Regions from separate parts of the Comamonas aquatilis genome, predicted to be linked through region 2. Evidence: riboswitches for the same ligand, from Rfam matches in the RefSeq annotation. Region 2 holds a riboswitch; the other holds the start of a gene.

Evidence for each region. Region 2 has a riboswitch for glycine ahead of gcvT (glycine cleavage system aminomethyltransferase GcvT). Riboswitches for the same ligand answer to the same signal wherever they lie in the genome.
Region 1: it holds a riboswitch for glycine, as region 2 does, so the genes downstream of both, ACNAZA_RS14930 (trimeric intracellular cation channel family protein) here and gcvT (glycine cleavage system aminomethyltransferase GcvT) in region 2, are expected to answer to the same signal.

What each region holds. Positions count from the first base shown of each region.
Region 1 covers NZ_CBCSIW010000013.1:14,244-21,707, reverse strand. Annotated here, with positions in the region: gene mnmC1 (FAD-dependent 5-carboxymethylaminomethyl-2-thiouridine(34) oxidoreductase MnmC1) at 1-1,787, opposite strand, end outside; gene ACNAZA_RS14930 (trimeric intracellular cation channel family protein) at 1,797-2,462, opposite strand; glycine riboswitch at 2,515-2,630, opposite strand; glycine riboswitch at 2,660-2,764, opposite strand; gene ACNAZA_RS14925 (GlcG/HbpS family heme-binding protein) at 2,852-3,346, opposite strand; gene ACNAZA_RS14920 (response regulator transcription factor) at 3,456-4,043, opposite strand; gene ACNAZA_RS14915 (sensor histidine kinase) at 4,040-5,611, opposite strand; gene ygfZ (CAF17-like 4Fe-4S cluster assembly/insertion protein YgfZ) at 5,705-6,661, opposite strand; gene mltG (endolytic transglycosylase MltG) at 6,708-7,464, shown strand, end outside.
Region 2 covers NZ_CBCSIW010000002.1:328,357-335,820, forward strand. Annotated here, with positions in the region: gene gcvP (aminomethyl-transferring glycine dehydrogenase) at 1-197, opposite strand, end outside; gene gcvH (glycine cleavage system protein GcvH) at 287-661, opposite strand; gene gcvT (glycine cleavage system aminomethyltransferase GcvT) at 792-1,925, opposite strand; glycine riboswitch at 2,006-2,110, opposite strand; glycine riboswitch at 2,136-2,251, opposite strand; gene ACNAZA_RS04510 (Lrp/AsnC family transcriptional regulator) at 2,685-3,140, shown strand; gene ACNAZA_RS04515 (amino acid permease) at 3,267-4,742, opposite strand; gene ACNAZA_RS04520 (ABC transporter ATP-binding protein) at 5,281-6,075, opposite strand; gene ACNAZA_RS04525 (ABC transporter permease) at 6,101-6,985, opposite strand; gene ACNAZA_RS04530 (ABC transporter substrate-binding protein) at 7,108-7,464, opposite strand, start outside.

The sequences.
Region 1 (7,464 bases), on a different contig from region 2:
GCCAGCAGTTCGCCTGCGAGCATGGACAGCGTAAGCCCGCGTGAGCCCATGCCCGTCAGCAGCCACAGCCCGTTGCCCTGAAGTTCTACAGGTCCGACCACGGGAATGCGGTCGTAGGCAGCGCAGCGCACGCGAGCCCAGGTGGGGGGCAGGGTCTCGGCGGCAAAGAAACCACCCAGCGCCAGCCGGCACTCGGGTAGCAAGGCGGCCAGCTTTTCGCCGTTGCTGGCATGGGCGTCCCGCTGCTCGGCCTGGGTGGGCGGTAACGCGGTGATATCGCGCTCGAAGGTGGAGCCCATGATCCATTGCCGCTGGCCCTGGGCATTCGGAAAATCCGGCACCAGATTGCCGTGGCCGTTGACCGGGAAGGGCGGCATGGCTGTCCGCGTTTGCACCGTGTGAGCGGCCATGCTGACCTGGCCGCGAATCGGCGTTATCTCCCAGGCCCCGGATTGCAGGCCGCTGGCTTGCAGCAAGGCCGTGCTGGCCGGGCCCAAAGCCACCACTACCATCTCGGCCTGGGCCAGCGTCTTGCCCTCGGCGTCCACGGCCGTCCAGAGTGCATCGTCGGTCTGTGCGAGCCTGGCGACCGGCGCATTGCCTTGCCAGCGAATGCCCGCTGCCTTTAACAAGGCCTTGACCAGTTGCGCGGGCCTGACCCAGCCCGCCTGCTCATGCCATAGGGCATGGCTGGCAGCGGGCAGGTGGGCGGCCTCCAGTTGTTCGGGCGTGGCCGGGCAGCTCCATTGCAGGCCGGCCTGCGACTGCGGCGCTGCGGCATCCAGCCACTGCGGCGGCAGGTTCACGGGCTCATGCAGATCGTGCTCCAGCACGCCGCTATGCTCCCAGTCCACTCCCTGCTCCAGCCTATGTGCCTGGCTCAGTTGCTCCAATATCTGTAGCGTGGTGCGCACGCCGCTTCTGGATAGGCGCGATAAAACACTGTCATCTGGCGAGACATGGGGGCAAAACAGGCCTGCGGGCAGGCCCGAGGCGCCGGCGGCGGGCTCATCGGCGGCATCCAGCACGCTGACCTGCCAGCCGCGCCGCGCAAGGCTGGAGGCCGCAGCCGCACCGGCCAGGCCTGCGCCTATGACCAGGCAGCGCCCGGGCGCTGCCACCGGCTGCGGCAGGCCTTCGTCCTTGTGGCGTGGCTCCCAACGGGGGTTATAGCGGGCTTGCAGCGTTTGGGCTGTGCTGTGTCTGTGGATGTCAAAACCCAGCTTGGTCAGTTGCTCGCGTAGCGTGGGGTCTTCATGGCGTTCGCCCAGCGCCAGCATGCTGCCACGGCGGCAATGCCGGGCCAGATTTTTCAAGGCTTCGGGGCTGGAGAAAGCGTCAGCTTGGCTGAGCAGCAGGCTGTCTGCAGTGAGCGGCTGCTTGCGCAGCGTGTTGTGCATATCGCCTACATGCAGCGTCAGCAGCACCCGGCCGTCTTCAAACGACAGGCGGTGCACACCCGGCAGCAGCCCCCAGCATTGGGCGCCCAGTTGTAGGGCCAGCGGGTGCAGCGCTTCGTCAGCAGCGGCTTGGGACAGGGCGCCCAGTATCTCCTCGGCGGAAGGGGGCTGGGCACTGAGGCCAATGAAGTGCAGCAGGCGCGGGGCTTGCGCATCGGCTTTCCAGGCGGCCCAGATGCGCAGAAAGTTCAGGCTACAGCCAAAACCGGTCTCCAGCACGCGCCATTGCCGGGCTTGGGCCCAGGCTGCAGGCAGGCCGCAGCCGGCCAGAAGCTGGTCGGCAGAAAGAAGGGCGCCGTCCGGCTGCTGTGGATGAAGATAGGGCACGCTTGAAGCTTATTCCCAGCGCTGCTGATAGGAGAACACCGGCAGACGCCATTTGAAGCGTATGGCGGCCAGGCGAAAGGCCAGGCCGCCGGCAAAGCACACGATGGTGCTGATACTGGGGCTGACATCCAGAGCGCGCAGACCCAGGAACATCAGGCACACGGCCAGGGAGACGCTGGCGTACAGCTCGCGGCGGAAGACCACGGGCACCTGGTTGCAGAGCACGTCGCGCAAAATGCCGCCGCTGATGCCGGTGATCATGCCGGCCATGATGACGACGATGGTGGGGTAGCCCAACTCCAGCGCGGTGTTGGAGCCAATCAGCGAGAAGGCGATCAAACCCATGGCGTCCAGCAGCAAAAACACCTGCTTCAGGCGGTGCATATGGCGGGCGATGAGCGTGGTCAGCAGGCCAAAGGAAATGACCAGATATACATATTCGGGGTGCTGCGTCCAGCCTATGGGATAGTGGCCCAGCACCATGTCGCGGATGGTGCCGCCGCCCAGGGCGGTGACAAAAGCGATGACGACCACGCCGAAGATATCCATATTGCGCCGGCCCGCAGCCAGTGCGCCGGACATGGCTTCGGCCGTGATGGCCACCAGATAGATCACCAGCATGACGGTGAAGTTGCTGGCCTGGAACGAGTCCAGCAAGGAAACAGAAGGAAGCATGACAGCCCTGATGGGTTAAACCAGCCATTCACCGCAGCGGAATGTCTGGCGTGCCTCTCCCGCTGTCCTTTGTACCTGAGAGTTGCGCGCGCCAGTCTTGCATGGCGCACTTGCCCCTTCGGTGAGCCTGCAGCATAGGGCTGCGGGCTGCTCTCCAGTTGGCGAATTCATGCAGCCGGTTTATTTGGGCTGCACTGTCTTGACCTGCGGTACGGGGTGCCTGAGCGATTATGGGAGTTTGCGCCTTCGGCGGAGGCATGGCGCTAGGTGTGGCGCCTGCCTCGCTCTCCCGCAGGAAAGCCGTGATTCTAGCCAGTTGAGCGGGTGCTCAAACGCAAAAAAGCCAAGGCCTGGGGCCTTGGCTTATGGAGTTAGCAGGCCGCAGCGGCTTATTGCAGCTGATCTTTCAAGGCCGCCAGGGCTTTTTGTGCGCAGGCCTCGTCCAGATGGCCGCCGGGCGCGCCGGCCACGCCGATGGCGCCAATGACCTCATTGCCCGCCTTGATGGGCACGCCGCCGGCCAGCACCAGAAAGCCGGGGATTTGCGCCAGACCGGCGGCATCGGGGTTGGATTGAATCGTCTTGGCCATGCCGCTGGTCGGGTTGCGCGACGATGCCGAGGTGAAAGCCTTGGCGGTGGCGGCCTTGGGCGTGTGGGCGCCGGCGCCATCGGCGCGGGACAGGGCCAGCAGCACGCCGGCGCGGTCCACCACGGCAGCGGTCACGTTATGGCCGTCGGCGCTGCAGGCGGTCACGGTTTGCTGGGCCAGTTGGGCTGCGGTGGCCGAGGCAATGGAGCGGGTGCTGACCGTGGCGGCCGCAGAGGCGGCGCCGCAGGCCAGGGTGCTCAGGGCGAAGAGGGCAAAAGTGCTCAGGCGATTCATGTCAGGGCTCCAGGGGTTGAAAGCAATGACTGAACTGTAGGAACCCGGGCGCTTGGCGCCTATTCGCAAGCCAACGGACGGCTCTCGGTAGTTTTACCGAGGGTGGGCCTCAGCTGCGGGCCGCGGCAGACAGCAGCAGCCGGGTCTGCTCGGCCACGGAGCCCGTGCCCAGCTTTTCGGCCAGCTTGGCGCGGTGGGTGTCCACGGTGCGTACGGAGATATCCAGTGCAGCCGCGATCTCCTTGCTGCCCAGGCCCTTGGTGATCAGCTCCAGCACCTCGCGTTCGCGCTCGGTCAGCACCTGCAGGTGGTGGCGGGCCTCGTTGCGCTCGGCCTGCCGGGCCAGCGTGGCCTGGGCGCTCCTGATGGCCTCCAGCAGGGTCTGCTCCTCTATGGGTTTGGTCAGAAAGTCGGTGACGCCGGCCTTGAAGGCGCGGCGGCAGGAGTGCAGATCGCCATGGCCGGTGATGACGATGGCGGGCCAGTCCACGCCTTGGGCACGCAACTGCTCGTAAAGCTGCAGGCCGGACATCAGCGGCATGCGCAAGTCCATGATCAGCACGCCGGGTTGGCTGCGGTCCAGATGGGCCAGGCAATCGGCCGGCGAGGCAAAACAGCTTACGTTCAGGTCGTAGGTCTGCAGCAGCAGGTGCAAGGCCTCGCGCACCGAGGCGTCGTCGTCTATCAGGTAAATCATGGAATGGGGTTTTCCGGGGCGGAGCCTGTGGTCGCCAGGGGCAGGGTCAGCACAAAGCAGGCACCTGGCCAGGCAGTGCTCGGGCCGGCGCTGGCGGGTGGCAGATATTGCAGCTGGCCGCCCATGCGTTCCATCAGCGTGGCACACAGCGGCAGGCCCAGGCCCATGCCGCCGCTCTTGGTGGTGAAGAAGGGGTCGAAAATATGCTGGGCCGTGGCGGCGTCTATGCCGGGGCCGTTGTCCCGCACCATGAGACTGACTTGTTGGCCGTCGGCTCGCTGCGCTATCTGTATGGCGGGTTCATCCACCGAGCTCTGCGACAGCGCTTCCAGCGCATTGCGCACCAGGTTGTGCAGCACCTGCTCCAGTGCCACGGGGTCGGCCCAAACACTGCAATCTGCCTGCGCCGGCTCCCATAGCAGTTGGACGCCGGCTTCTCTTGCCGGGCCCTCCAGCAGCAAAAGAGTCTGGGCCACGGCCTGGGACAGATCCAGGCGCTGGGCCTGACTGGGCGTGTTGCTGATGTAGCTGCGCATGCGGCCCAGAATGGCCCCGGCGCGGCGGGCCTCGCGCACATTGGCCTGCAGGGCGCTGGTCAGCAGCTCGCTCTTGCCCAGCTCCTGGGCGCGCAGGGCGGCCTGGCTCTGGCTGAGCAGGGCGGTCACGGGCTGGGCCAGCTCATGGGCAATGCCTGAAGCCATCTCGCCCATGCCGTTGACGCGGGAGGCGTGGGCTAGCTGTGCCTCGTTGGCCAGCAACTGGGCGCGCTGCAGGTGACGGCGTGCCTGCTGGCGGCTTTTCCAGACCAGGGCGCCTAGCCATACCAGCAGCAGGCTGAGTGCGGCGCTGAGCAGCAGGCGCGGCCAGCCCAGCAGAGGCTGGGCCTGGGTCAGCAACTGCACCTGCAGGGGCTGGCCATAGCCTTGCAAGGTAAATCGGCCTATGGGCTGGTAAGTGTGGGTGTCGGTACTCTGTCCCTGGGGCTGCAGCAAAGGCTGTCCGTCGAGGTCGATGCGCAAGCCGGTATGGGGCGGCAGAGTGTCGGCCTCCAGCAAATGGGCGGAATCAATGCGCATGCACAACCAGCCTACGGGTGCTGCTATTTTTTTGAGTAGCAGATAGCGCCCGCGCTGAGCGCTGTCCGGCAGGCTGTCGCTTTCGCCGGGACGCAGCGGTGCCACGGTGCGGGCCGCTGCCGGGCTGCGGCAATCGTCCGAGGTGGGGCTTAAGGCATCACTCTGGGCGGAAGGGTCGGTCGCCACCAGCTCGATCCGCTCTATGCGCGGGTACATCAGCTCGATGGAACGGGCCACCTGCCACATGGCTGTCGGCTGGCCGTTGGGATTCTGGAGCGGGGCCAGTGTGGCCAGCGCCGTGAGGTGGGCCTTGTGCTGGGCGATTTTTTCCAGCATCTGGCGCTGCACGGCCTCGGTCAGCTGCAACTGCTGGAGTTGCTGCTCTGTGCGCTCCTGCCACCACTGAAAGCCCGAGGTCAGCAAAAATACCAGCAGCCAGGCCAGGACGAGCCAAGGCTTGGCGGAGCTAACAAAAATGCGGGGGACTGGCATGGCCGCAGTGTACAAAGCCCAAAGCCGTTCTCTGCAAAGCAAAACGCGCCCCAAAGAGCGCCATGCCAAACCGGGTGGACAAGATGGACGGTTCTAGATGTCCGCCAGCAGTTCGTAGGGCAGGGGCAGGACCTGCAGCGCAGCGCCAGCCGTGGCATCGGCCGCATGGCCTTCGTTGAGGGCTGCGTGGGCAAACAGGTCGTTGCGCGAGGCCGAGGCAATTTGCATGGAGACAATCGCATCCCAGCCGCCCAGAGGCGAAGCGGCTGCCTGGACCACGGTGCCCGTGGCCTGCTCCAGATCTTCGGGCGAAAAAACCTCCTGGCCCACGCTCAGTGCGGTATCGGCATGAACCAGATAGGCGCGGCGCTTGAGCGTGCCGCGAAACTGGCTGCGGGCCACGATTTCCTGGCCGGGGTAGCAGCCTTTCTTGAAGTTCACGCCGCCCACCGACTCGTAATTGAGCATCTGGGGTACAAAAGCATCGACCACGGGGGCCGAGAGCGTGGCCACGGCGCTTTGCACCGTGCCCCACAGCCACAGGGCTTCGGGCAGCGTCTCGCCCGCAGGCTCTGGCGTGCCCGCCGGGGCCAGCCACAGGGCACGGGCCTGGCCGGCTGCTGGGTACAGAGCGATCACCGAGGCAGGGCCCACGTCCTTGCGATCCCAGGGACGGGCTGCGGGCATGAGGGCCTCGGCGGCCGTGCCCGAGAGGCCGTAGAGCGAGAATTCGCCCGTGGCATCGCTGAGCTTGCACTTGGCGCGCAGCACAAACATGGAGAGACGCTTGAGCGTGGGCGCCAGCAGGCTGCGGTCGCAGACCAGCAGGATTTCGTCCTGGCTGCGCTTGAAGCCCACAAAGCTGGCCAGCATGCGGCCCTTGGCGGTGCAAAAAGCGGCCAGGCGCGCGTGCTGCATATCCAGCAGGGCAAAGTCGTTGGTCAGCTGGCCGTGCAGGAAACTGGCTGCGTCTTCGCCTACGGCGCGGATGACACCCAGATGGGAAATGGCGGTAATGCCGTTCAGGGACGGCGTCGATGGCAGGGTCATGGCTGAATTATGATCGGCGCTAGTAACTTATGAATGGATCAAGGTTGTGCGTGCTGTTTTTCGTGCACTGATGGTTTTGTTGCTGCTGGCCGTGTTGGCCGGCGGCGCTGCATGGTGGTGGCTGCATCAGCCCATGACCATGACGGCCAAGACGCTGGAGCTGGAGATCGAGCCCGGAACGCGTCCGCGCGCCGTGGCGCAGCGGGTGGCGGATGCCGGTGTGCAGGTCGACCCGCAGCTGCTGTATCTCTGGTTTCGCCTCTCGGGCCAGGACCGGGCCATCAAGGCCGGCAACTATGAGCTCGAGCAGGGGCTGACGCCTTATGTGCTGCTGCAAAAGCTGGCGCGCGGCGAGGCCAGCCAAAGTGCGGTGACGCTGGTGGAAGGCTGGAACTGGCGCCAGGTGCGCCAGGCGCTGCAGCGCGAAGCCACGTTGAAGCAGGACAGCAGCGAGCTTTCGGACGAGGAACTGATGAAATTGCTGGGCCGCGAAGGCGTGGCACCCGAGGGCCGTTTCTTCCCGGATACCTATACCTTCTCCAAAGGCAGCTCCGATGTGCAAGTGCTGCACCGGGCGCTGCACGCCATGGATAGGCATCTGGCCGATGCCTGGGCCATGCGCGCCGCCAACACCCCGCTCAAATCGCCCGACGAGGCCTTGATACTGGCCAGCATTGTGGAAAAAGAAACCGGCCGTGCCTCGGACCGGGCCCAGATTGCCGGCGTCTTCACGAATCGTTTGCGCATAGGCATGCTGCTGCAGACTGATCCCACGGTTATTTACGGTCTGGGTGCCGCGTTTG
Region 2 (7,464 bases):
GGCAAATCCATGGGTTTGGCACGCGCAATGGCGCGCGGCACGATGGAGTTGATCAGCGCGGCACGTGAGGCCTCGCCAATCACGGAAAGCATCAGCGCTTCATCCGCGGCATCTATGCCTATGTGGCGGGGAATGAATTCACCGGGATTTTCCAGCGCTTCAAGGCTGGCAACGGGAGCGGGGGGCGACATCAGCATGGGAGGGACCTGTTCTCAAATACTGTGACTGACTGGGGGCGCAGGCAGAAAGAAAAACGGCCTTCGCAAAAGCGAAGGCCGTGGAAAAATCAATTGCTGGCAGCGAAGTCGTTATAGGCCGTCTCTTCCATCAGGCCTTCGAGCTCGCTGACATCGCTCATCTTCACCTTGAAGAACCAGCCGCTGTTCAAAGGGTCGCTGTTGGCCAGGGCGGGGTCGTCGCGCAGGGCTTCGTTGACTTCCACGATTTCGCCGGTCACGGGCATGTAGACATCGGCGGCGGCCTTGACGGATTCGACCACGCCAGCCACATCGCCAGCCTTGAAGGTGGACCCCACGGCGGGCAGGTCCACAAAGACCACGTCGCCCAGCGCATCCTGTGCGTGGACGGTGATGCCGACGATGGCTGCATTGGTGTCAGCCGTGTTGATCCATTCGTGTTCTTTGGAATATTTGATGCTCATGGAAAGCTCCAGATGGTGAATTCAGGGAAATCTGTGTTTTGAGAAAGGTCCAGCGCGCACTTTAGCGGCGTTCTGAGCACCGCCGGATGAATTGGCCTGCTCAAACAAGAGGCCGGGCCACGGCAGCGGTTCAGCCTCGGTAATAGTTCGTGGGCACAAACGGCGTGGCCGTGACCTTCATGGGCACGGGCTTGCCGCGCACCATGGCGAAGATCTCGGTATCCAGCGCCGCATAGTCGGGCTGCACATAGGCCAGCGCCACGGGCTGGTTGAGCGTGGGGCTGAGCAGGCCGCTGGTGATATGGCCGATATGCTGGCCGTCCATGTTCTCCAGCACCGCAGGCTCGCGCACGGGAATGCGCTCCAAGGCCAGCAGACCTACGCGCTTGCGCTGGAGCTGCTGCGGATTCTGTAGCTGTTCCAGCACGATGGAAGCACCGGGAAAACCGCCTTCACGCGCACCGCCGCTGCGGCGCACTTTTTGTATGGCCCAGTTCAGCGCCGCTTCCACCGGCGTGGTGGTTGTGTCTATATCGTTGCCGTAGAGGCAAAGACCGGCTTCCAGTCGCAGCGAGTTGCGTGCGCCCAGACCTATGGGGGCGACTTCGGACTGGGCCAGCAGCGTTTGGGCCAGGGCTTCGGCGCCGCCTGCAGGCACGGAAATTTCAAAGCCGTCCTCGCCGGTGTAGCCGCTGCGCGTGATGTAGAGCGCATGGCCTTGCCAGTCAAAATGGCCGCCGGTCATGAAGACCAGCTGGCTCACGCCGGATATCAGGCGCGCCAGCACCGTGACGGCCTGCGGGCCTTGCAGGGCCAGCAAAGCCTGATCGGGCAGGGGAATCACCTCGCAGCGCTGGCCTATGCGCGCCTGGATATGGGCGATGTCGGCCTGCTTGCAGGCACCGTTGACGATGACAAACAAATCGTCACCGCGGTTGACGAACATCAGATCGTCCAGAATGCCGCCTTGGTCATTGAGCAGCAGGCCGTAGCGCTGTTTGTGCACGCCGAGGTCTTGCACGTCCACGGGCATCAGCGTTTCCAGGGCGGCGGCAGCGTCGGCACCGCGCAGCAGCAGCTGGCCCATATGGGACACGTCAAACAGGCCGGCGGCCTTGCGGGTGTGCAGATGCTCGGCCATCAGCCCCTGGGGGTACTGCACGGGCATGGAATAGCCGGCAAAAGCCACCATGCGGGCGCCTAGCTGCTGGTGCAGGGCGAACAAAGGGGTGTGGCGCAGAGGTTGGTTGTCGGCGGCAGTCAAGGGGCAAGCTCCGGTGGTGAAACCAAATGAGTTGCCATGCCCGGCAATTGCAATAGATATCGCATTGCCTGGCGTGGCGGTCTTGCCCTGCTGTCCGCTTTACCTGAGAGATTCACTGCACGCGGGTGCAGCTTGCTCCTTCGGTGGGTGCTGCAAGCGCAGCACCTCTCTCCAGCAAGGAACGCTGTGGGCTGAGCTTCGCTCGCCCGTCAGCGCTTGTCAGTCCTTTTGCCTGAGCGTTCGGGTGCTGCATAAAGGCAGAGCCTGCGCCTTCGGCGGTGCGTTGCGGGTCAAACCCCGTGGGCACTCTCTCCTGACAGCAGGCATTCTAGCCGCCAGTTATTGCGTTGCAACATGGGGTTTGCGCGGGTTTGTACGAGGGTCGTGCATGCCGATCCGGCGGCGCTGGTTGCGAGATATGCGCATAAAAATCGCTTGAACTCCAATGAATAAAGGCGCAAGAAGCTATCAATTGCATAGTCTTCTCCGCGCTTTGCAACGCGGCCCAGAATGCGACAGGCCGCGCCACTGCGGATAAGTGGTGCGGCCTGGAACGGGTTCCGGTGGCGGATCAGACAATCTGGCGCTGACGGTAAACAGCGGGATCACTTGAATGGCTTTGCTGCGTTGGTGAACGCCGCTTCCATGGACTCAACTATGCATGTTGCAGTGCAGAAAAAGCTGCTTTGTTTTCTGCAGATATCGCTTTGCTACAGAAAATTTTGCTGCCAATGCTTAAAAAGCGATAAATTCAAGGCCATGGACACTTTGGATAAAAAGATTCTTGCTGCTTTGCAAGCCAATGCGCGGGCCAGCCTGCAGGAAATCGGCGCCGCCGTGGGCTTGAGCGCCTCTCCCTGCTGGGCACGCATCAAGAAAATGGAAGAAGCCGGCGTGATCGAGGGCTATACCGTGCGGCTCAATCCCCAGGCGCTGGGCCTGGCCGATTCGGTGCTGGTGATGGTGACGCTGGACAGTCACTCCGACAACACGCTGGAGAAATTCGGCGAAGTGCTGGCCACGATTCCCGAAGTGGTGGAGGCGCATCTGGTCTCGGGCGAATACGACTATCTGCTGCGCATTGTCGTCAAGGACACGCGTGACTACGAGCGTCTGCTGCGCGAGAAGCTCTACAAGATCAAGGGCATACGCCACAGCCAGTCCAGCTTTGTGCTGCGCACGCTGAAGCGGGCGGATTTGCCGCTGGGGGTCTGAAACCAAAGCCGCAACGCTTGGCGCGTTCTCTGCACCTTGCAGTCATGCGTCCGGAGGCTGGCAAAGCCGGCAAGAAAAAAGGCAGCGCCGTTGCCGGAGCTGCCTTGCTGCATGAAGGAGGCTGAATTAGCGCAGACCTTGCACGTCCATGTCTTTGTACTTCACGATGCGTGTGCCTTTGACCAGCTTGTAGCCCCACCAGATGATGAGGAACAGAGGCAGGCCGATATAGGTGGCAATCGCGCCCACCCAGTCGATCTTGTCGCTGAGGAAGTTCTCGTAGTTCTGGCCCAGGGTGATGATCAGGCACAGCACAAAGGCAAACACCGGGCCGAAGGGGAAGGCCGCTGCACGGTAGGGCAACTGGTTGAGGTCGAAGCCCTGTGCTTCGCAGCCCTTGCGAAAGCGGTAGTGGCTCACAGCAATACCGAGCCAGGCCACAAAGCCGCACATGCCCGAGAGATTGAGCAGCCAGATATAGACCGCCTTGGGGCTGAAGACATTGGTCAAAAAGCACAGGGCCGCGATCACCGTGGTGGCCAGCAAAGCCAGCACCGGCACGCCGCGTGCATTGACCTTGGCAAACATCTTGGGCGCCATGCCTTGGGTGGCCAGGGCATAAAGCATGCGGGTGGAGGCATACATGCCCGAGTTGCCGGCCGACAGCACCGAGGTCAGCACCACGGCATTCATGACGGCAGCTGCCGACAGCAGGCCGGCGCGTTCGAACACCAAGGTGAAGGGGCTGACGGCGATATCGCCCAGGTTGTTGCGCAGCAGCTTGGGATCGGTATAGGGGATCAGCAGACCGATGATCAGGATGGCGAAGACATAGAACAGCAAAATGCGCCAGAACACCTTGCGCACGGCGCGCGGCACGTTCTTGGCCGGGTCTTCGGATTCACCGGCGGCAATGCCGATCAGCTCCGTGCCCTGGAAGGAAAAGCCCACCACCATGGCCACGCCGATCAGCGCGGCAAAGCCGCCGACAAAGGGTGCGTCACCGGCGGTGAAATTGGCGATACCGCCCCAGAGGCCGTCGGGCGAGCCGCCTTGCATAATGCCGAAGATCATCATCACGCCCACGGCGATGAAGACCAGCACGGTGGCGACCTTTATGGCCGCAAACCAGAACTCGGATTCACCAAAGCCTCTGGCCGACAAGGCGTTGAGGCCGAACATCAGGGCCAGGAACAGGGCGCTCCAGATAAAGCCGTCGATGCCGGGGAACCAGTAGGCCATCACCAGCTGCGCAGCCACCAGGTCCACGGCAATGGTCACGGCCCAGTTGTACCAGTAGTTCCAGCCCAGAGCGAAGCCAAAGCCTTCGTCCACGTATTTGGCGCCATAGGTGGCAAACGAGCCCGACACCGGCATGTGCGAGGCCATCTCGCCCAGGCTGGTCATCAGAAAGTAAACCATCAGGCCGACAATCATGTAGGCCAGCAAGGCGCCACCAGGGCCGGCTTGCGAGATGGTGGCGCCCGAGGCCACGAAAAGCCCCGTGCCGATGGAGCCGCCAATGGCGATCATCGACATATGGCGCGCCTTGAGGGAACGGTGCAAGCCACCGTCTTCAGTTTTTGCTTGGCTATCGCTCATGAAAGATTTGTGTTTTTAGCAGGGCGTGCCGCCCAGGATGATCAGGCCGCGCGGGCCTGTGCCATGGCATGCATTGTGCTTAGCCGATGCCGCAAGGCATCCAGGTATCAAGGTGGTCAGCGCGATCGGCGATGACATGCATCGCCCTCAGCGGCTACCGACAGGGTGCAGATTGTGAGCGATTTACGCGCCCGGTGCAGGCGCTGTTGCGCGGTCCGGGCGTGGCGTGCTGCGATCGAGCCTCTGATATTTGCCTAAGTATTTGATTGTTATGGAGTTTTCTGTCTGTTTTTGCCGCTGGCGGAACGTTTGAAGCCTCTAGTCAAATCGTCATTTACGACATAAAAACCAACGACGGATAGGGGTTTCGTCGTGCATTCCAAACTGCTGTTTGGGCGATTGATATGCTCTTATCGTCGAAAAAAATAGCTATATCGTCATTATCAATGGCTGATTAATCATGTTTAGATAAAGAAAAAGCTGCCAACGCCTTGTATATAAGCGCTGGCAGCTTCTGTTTTTATAGCAAGTTGGCGACTCAGCTCAGCAGCAGTGCATCGTCGGCCAGCTTTTCGCCGCGCACCTTCTCGAACATGCGCAGCAGATCGGGCACATCCATCTTGGAGCGCTCTTCTCCGCTGACGTCCAGCACCACCTGGCCCTGGTGCAGCATCACGGTACGCGTGCCCACATCCAGCGCCTGGCGCATGCTGTGCGTGACCATCATGGTGGTCAGCTTGGCTTCCTGCACGATGCGCGCGGTCAGCTGCAGCACAAAGTCTGCGGTGCGCGGATCCAGCGCCGCCGTGTGTTCGTCCAGCAGCAAGATGCGCGAGGGCTGCAGTGCCGCCATCAGCAGACTCACGGCCTGGCGCTGGCCGCCCGAAAGCAGGCCGATGCGGTCGGTCAGGCGCTTTTCCAGGCCCAGGCCCAGGGTGGACAGGCGTTCGCGGTACAGGTCGCGGTTGCTGGCCTTGACGGCTTTGGACAGACCGCGGAAATTGCCGCGTTCATGGGCCAAGGCCATGTTCTCTTCGATGGACAGGTCTTCGCAGGTGCCCGCCATGGGGTCCTGGAACACGCGGGCCACCTGCTTGGAGCGCGACCACACGGGCATGCGCGTCATGTCGATGCCGGCAATCTCGATCTTGCCCTTGTCTACGCTCTGGTCGCCGGAGACGCAGTTGAGAAAAGTGGATTTTCCCGCGCCATTGGAGCCGATCACGGTGACGAATTGGCCTTCGGGAATGCTCAGCGACAGGCCGCGCAGCGCGCGGGTTTCAATGGGCGTGCCGGGGTTGAAGGTGAGTTCCAGGTTTTGTGCATTCAGCATGGTGTTCTCCGCATTTCCTTGGTTCTTATTTGCGCTTGCCGAGTTTTTTCTTGATTTGCGGAATGATCAGAGCGATGGTCACCAGCACGGCAGTGACGAGGTTCAAATCTTGGGCCTTGAGGCCGATGGCGTCGATGTTCAGCGCCGCTGCAATGAAGAAGCGGTAGACGATGGCACCAATCACCACGGCCAGCGTGGCCCAGATGATTTTGCGCGAGGGCAGGATGCTTTCGCCCACGATCACGGCCGCCAGACCGATGACGATGGTGCCGATGCCCATGGAGATGTCGGAGCCGCCCTGGGTCTGCACGAACAAGGCACCCGCCAGACCAACCAGGCCGTTGGAAATCGCCATGCCCAGCAAAATCATGGCGCCGGTGTTCACGCCTTGGGAGCGGGCCATTCGGGCGTTGGAGCCGGTGGAGCGAATCGCCAGACCGCGCTCGGTGGCGAAGAACCAGTCCAGAGCCAGCTTGGCCACGATGACAAAGCCCGTCAGGATGATGGGGCGCATCACATAGTCTTCGATATTGTCCGGCTGCAGCATGGTGAACAGCGTGGGCTCGTTGATCAGCGGCACGTTGGGGCCGCCCATGACGCGCAGATTGATGGAGTACAGACCGATCATCATCAGGATGGAGGCCAGCAGATCCATGATCTTGAGCTTGACGTTGAGCCAGCCGGTGATGAAGCCTGCCAGCGCGCCCGCAGCCGTGCCGGCCAGCGTGGCCAGCCAGGGATTGGTGCCGTGGGCGATCAGGATGGCGCAGACGGCGCCGCCCAGGGGAAAGCTGCCGTCGACCGTCAGGTCGGGAAAGCGCAGCAAACGAAAGGAGATGAAGACGCCCAGCGCCACCAGGCTGAAAATCAGGCCGATCTCAATCGCGCCGAGAATGGAAAATAAAGACATAGAGAGAGCGACAGGCGCGACAAACGTCTAAAAAAATCGGCAGGGCCATGTTAGCCATGGCGCCTGCCGCTGCGCTGGCGCTGCGGGCCCGATAGGCTGCAGCGCAAGTCACAGACCGGGGATTACTTGACCACGGTGGCCGCAGACTTGACCAAAGTCTCGGACAGCTTCACGCCCTGCTTTTCAGCAGCGCCGGGGTTCACGAACAGTTCCATCTTGGTGCTGACTTCAGGCTTGATATCGCCGGCTTTCTCGCCCTTGAGGATGCGCACGACCATGCGGCCGGTCTGCTCGCCCAGATCGCGGTAGTTGATGCCGTAGGCGGCCACGGCGCCGCGCTTGACGGAGTCGGTGTCAGAGGCGACCAGAGGAATCTTGGCGTCCTGACCCACCTTGACCAGCGACTCGTAGGCCGAGACCACGTTGTTGTCGGTGTTGGTATAGATCACGTCCACCTTGCCCACCAGCGAGCGAGCGGC